2 regions of the Streptomyces sp. N35 genome follow, and region 1 is predicted to be linked to the other one. Evidence: riboswitches for the same ligand, from Rfam matches in the RefSeq annotation. Region 1 holds a riboswitch; the other holds the start of a gene.
The links. Region 1 has a riboswitch for S-adenosylmethionine ahead of JAO81_RS15490 (aminotransferase class V-fold PLP-dependent enzyme). Riboswitches for the same ligand answer to the same signal wherever they lie in the genome.

Region 1 (2,383 bases):
CGCTTCGTCCGCCTCCGGGTCCTCCGATGTCCTGGAGAAGCTCGGGGTCAATCTGGAGCTGACGCCGCAGCGGGTGGCCGAGGTGGCCGAAGAGGCCGGGATCACCTTCTGCTTCGCCGTGAAGTTCCACCCGGCGCTGCGTCATGCCGGCGCCGCGCGCGGCCAGTTGGGCATCCGGACGATCTTCAACGTGCTCGGTCCGCTGACCAACCCGGCTCGGGTGAAGGCCCAGGCCGTGGGGGTGGCCGATCCGCGGATGGCGCCGATCGTCGCCGGGGTGTTCGCCGAGCGCGGGAACTCCTCGCTGGTGTTCCGCGGTGACGACGGGCTCGACGAGCTGACCACGACCGCGAGCTCGCGGGTGTGGATCGTGCGCGACGGTGTCGTACGCGAGGAGTCCTTCGATCCGCGCGATGTCGGCCTGGAGTTGGTGCCGGTCGAGGCGCTGCGCGGTGCGGACGCCTCGTACAACGCGGAGGTCGCGCGCCGGCTTCTGTCGGGGGAGACCGGTCCCGTACGGGATGCGGTGCTGCTCAACTCGGCCGCGGCGCTCGTCGCCCTGGAGCCGACGGACGCGCCACTCGCCGAGCAGATCCGGGCCGGGATGGACAAGGCCGCCGAGGCGATCGACTCGGGTGCGGCGCGCAGGACGCTCGAGCGGTGGATCAAGGCGAGCAACGCCTAGGGCGCACAGGTGTGATGCAGGGCGCAGTCCGGGATGCGGACTGCGCCTTGCGCGTGGAAGATCTTCTGGCAAGATGCTGCACAGGTCATGAGTGACAGCGACTACGGCCCCGGCCCGCTGTCCGGCAACCCTCCGTCCGTGGCGGGGTGCCCCGGGTGAAGACCAGGCCGCAGACAACAAGGTCTGTGGCAAGCGCGGACCCCTGCACACCCTGGGGTCCTGGTCCTCAAGGGAGCAGTCTCGTGAGCAAGCGAATGCGATAGGGCGAATCCGCCCCACTTCCGCGCACCCTCTTTTCCCCTTCTTTCCGGATCACCCGCGCTCGACGCCGTACGGCTCGCGCGGTGCATTCGCCTGCCTGCCACGGGAGTTCGCCATGTCCGCGTACCTGAACACCAACGCCGCCACCCTCGAAGCCTCCGCCGCCGAGCCGGTCTGTACCGAGCCGCTCCAGGTCCTCGGCCGCGATGTCCGCGTGCCGCTCGTCACCGGCGGTGAAGTCACCTACGCCGCCCTGGACTACGCGGCCAGCGCCCCCGCCCTGCAGCGGGTGTGGGACGACGTGGCCGCGTACGCGCCGTACTACGGGAGCGTGCACCGCGGAGCCGGGTACCTCTCGCAGCTGTCCACGGACCTGTTCGAGAACGCGCGGCGCACCGTCGAGGAGTTCCTCGACTGCCGCGAGGGCGACCAGGTGATCTTCACGCGGTCGACCACCGACTCGCTCAACCTGCTCGCCCAGGCGCTGCCCGCCGACTGCCAGGTGTTCGTCTTCGAGACCGAGCACCACGCGTCGCTGCTGCCCTGGCGCGATGCCCGGGTCACCTACCTCAACGCCCCCCGTACGCCCGACGAGGCCGTACGCACCCTGGAGGCCGCGCTCGCCGCGCGCGACCCCTACGGTCCCGCGCTCGTGTGCGTGACCGGGGCGTCCAACGTCACCGGCGAGCTCTGGCCGGTGCGCGAGCTGGCGGCGGCCGCTCACGCGCACGGTGCGCGCATCGTGCTCGACGCCGCTCAGCTCGCGCCCCATCACCCCGTCTCCGTACAGGAGTTGGACGTGGACTGGGTGGCCTTCTCCGGCCACAAGCTGTACGCGCCCTTCGGCTCCGGTGTCCTGGCCGGGCGCGCCGACTGGCTGCAGGCGGCCGAGCCGTACCTCGCGGGCGGCGGCGCCTCGAAGGCGGTCGCGCGCCGCGCCGACGGCGGCGTGGGCGGGGAGTGGCACTCCCCCGCGGCGCCGCACGGGGCCGGTTCGCCGAACGTCACCGGCGCCTCCTCCCTATCGCCTCCGCGTGCAAGGCGCTCACCGAGGCCGGGTTCGACTCGCTGGTCGCGCGCGAGCAGGAGCTGATCGGGCGGGTCCGTACGGGACTTGCCGAGGTGCCCGAGGTCAGGGTGCTCTCGCTGTTCGGCGACGAGGCCCCGCGCGTGGGCGTCATCTCCTTCGTCGTCGACGGCTGGAACAGCTCGCACTTCGCCGCCGCGCTCTCCGCCGAGTACGGCATCGGGGTGCGTGACGGACTGTTCTGCGCCCACCCGCTGGTGCGCACCCTGCTCGGCAGCGACCCGCAGGAGCAGGGCGAGTGCGGTGCGCCCGAGGCGGCGCCCGGCGAGAAGTCGCTGAACGCGATCCGGGTGAGCTTCGGCGCCGGGACGCCCGACGAGCACGTGGAGCGTTTCGTGCGCGCCGTCGGC
Region 2 (2,383 bases), on a different contig from region 1:
GTTGAGCACCACCGTGGTCAGCGACGGGTCGAGCAGACCCTCCTTGACCAGCTTGTGCGTCACGCCGACGGTCACACCGCCCGCGGTCTCGGCGAAGATCCCCTCGGTCTGCGCGAGCAGCCTGATCGCGTCCACGACCTGCTCGTCGTTCACATCCTCCACGGCGCCGCCGGTGCGGCGCGCGATGTCGAGGACGTACGGGCCGTCCGCCGGGTTGCCGATCGCGAGCGACTTGGCGATCGTCTTCGGCTTCTGCGGACGCACGACGTCGTGGCCGGCCTTGTACGCGACGGAGACCGGGGAGCAGCCCTCGGCCTGGGCGCCGAAGATCTTGTACGGCTTGTCCTCGACCAGACCGAGCTTGATCAGCTCCTGCAGACCCTTGTCGATCTTCGTGAGCTGCGATCCGGAGGCGATCGGGATGACGAGCTGGTCGGGCAGCTGCCAGCCGAGCTGCTCGCAGATCTCGTACGCGAGGGTCTTGGAGCCCTCGGCGTAGTACGGGCGCAGATTCACGTTCACAAAGCCCCAGCCCTCGCCCAGCGGGTCGCCGATGAGCTCGGAGCAGAAGCGGTTCACGTCGTCGTAGTTGCCCTCGATGGCCACGAGCTCGCCGCCGTAGACAGCGGCCATGACGACCTTGCCCTGCTCCAGGTCGTGCGGGATGAACACGCAGGAGCGGAAGCCCGCCCGGGCCGCGGCGGCGCCGACGGCGCCCGCGAGGTTGCCCGTGGAGGAGCAGGAGAGGGTGGTGAACCCGAAGGCGCGGGCGGCCTCGATGGCCTGGGCGACGACGCGGTCCTTGAAGGAGTGCGTCGGGTTGCCGGAGTCGTCCTTGATGAACAACTTGCCCTGCTCGACGCCGATTTCACGGGCCAGGTTGTCGGCCTTGACCAGCTTGGTCCAGCCCGGGTTCAGGTTCGGCTTCTCGGCCACGTCCGCGGGGACGGGGAGCAGCGGCGCGTAACGCCAGATGTTCGCAGGACCGGCCTCGATGCGGCGGCGCAGCTCCTCGGTCTCGTACGAGGAGAAGTCGTACGCGATCTCCAGGGGGCCGAAACACTCCGCGCAGGCGAAGAGCGGACCGAGCGGTACGCGGTGGCCGCACTCGCGACAGGAGAGGGCGGCGGCGGGTCCGAGATCCACGGAAGCGGTGGTGGCTTCAGAAGTGGTAGCGGCTTCAACAGTCTGTACAGCCATGGCAGGCGAGGCCCTTTCTCCTCATCTTCCTCATGACGCACTTCGCCATGAGACGGACTTGGCACCTTCCCTAGTCAGGAGCCTCGCGTCGCGCGTGCGAGTACTGACTGGAGTTGCCGGGGCTTCAACGGGCCGTATCCCTCTGCCCCTCTGGATGAGCGGTATGACCTGGTGTCCCCCAGGTGTTTATGGCCTCATGACCCCCGACATGCGGTGGTCATGTGCTCTGTTCAAGACTGTAACCGAACCCCCCGACCGTTGAGATAGTCGTCCGAACGGCGAGATGGATCACATAGGGCCGCTACCGCGGCGTGGCACACGAGGAGTAGGCAGACGTGCTCGAAGAGGTGGAGCGCTGGCTGGAGCAGCGCTCCTGGTCGGCGAAGGACCGGCCGCTCGACCTGCTGCTCGAGGCGAAGGCCCGGCAGGGGACGACGGTCAGCGTCGTGCTGCCCGCCCTCGACGAGGAGGCCACGGTCGGGCAGATCGTCACCGTGATCCGGCGCGAGCTGATGTCCCCCGAGGCCCCGCTCGTGGACGAGCTCGTGGTGATCGACTCCGGTTCGGGCGACCGTACGGCCGAAGTCGCCGCGGCGGCCGGCGCCCGTGTGGTGCACCGGGACGCGATACTCCCCCGGATCCCCGCCGTGCCCGGCAAGGGCGAGGTCCTGTGGCGCTCGCTGCTCGTGACGGGCGGCGAGATCGTGTGCTTCGTGGACGCGGACCTGCGCGAGTTCTCGCCGGACTTCGTGAGCGGGATAGTCGGCCCGCTGCTCACCGAGCCTGATGTGCAGTTCGTGAAAGCGATGTACGACCGGCCGCTCGGGGACGAGGCCGGGCAGGGCGGACGCGTGACCGAGCTGGTGGCCCGCCCGCTCCTGAACCTCCACTGGCCCCAACTGGCCGGTTTCGTCCAGCCGTTGGGCGGCGAGTACGCGGCCCGTCGCTCCCTCCTGGAGCAGTTGCCCTTCCCCGTCGGATACGGAGTGGAGCTCGGTCTCCTCGTCGACGCCCTGCACACCGTGGGCCTCGACGCCCTGGCCCAGGTCGACGTCGGGGTGCGCAAGCACCGGCACCAGGACGGGCGGGCCCTGGGGCGGATGGCGGCGGCCATCTACCGGACGGCGCAGCTGCGGCTCGCGCGCGGACATCTCGTACGGCCGCACCTCACCCAGTTCGAACG

Region 2: it holds a riboswitch for S-adenosylmethionine, as region 1 does, so the genes downstream of both, thrC (threonine synthase) here and JAO81_RS15490 (aminotransferase class V-fold PLP-dependent enzyme) in region 1, are expected to answer to the same signal.

Annotation. Positions count from the first base shown of each region.
Region 1 is NZ_JAEIMH010000024.1:36,823-39,205, forward strand. Features, by position in the region: gene trpD (anthranilate phosphoribosyltransferase) at 1-685, shown strand, start outside; SAM riboswitch class IV at 769-886, shown strand; partial or broken gene JAO81_RS15490 (aminotransferase class V-fold PLP-dependent enzyme) at 1,062-2,383, shown strand, end outside.
Region 2 is NZ_JAEIMH010000107.1:15,319-17,701, reverse strand. Features, by position in the region: gene thrC (threonine synthase) at 1-1,200, opposite strand, end outside; SAM riboswitch class I at 1,219-1,361, opposite strand; gene JAO81_RS37015 (glucosyl-3-phosphoglycerate synthase) at 1,536-2,383, shown strand, end outside.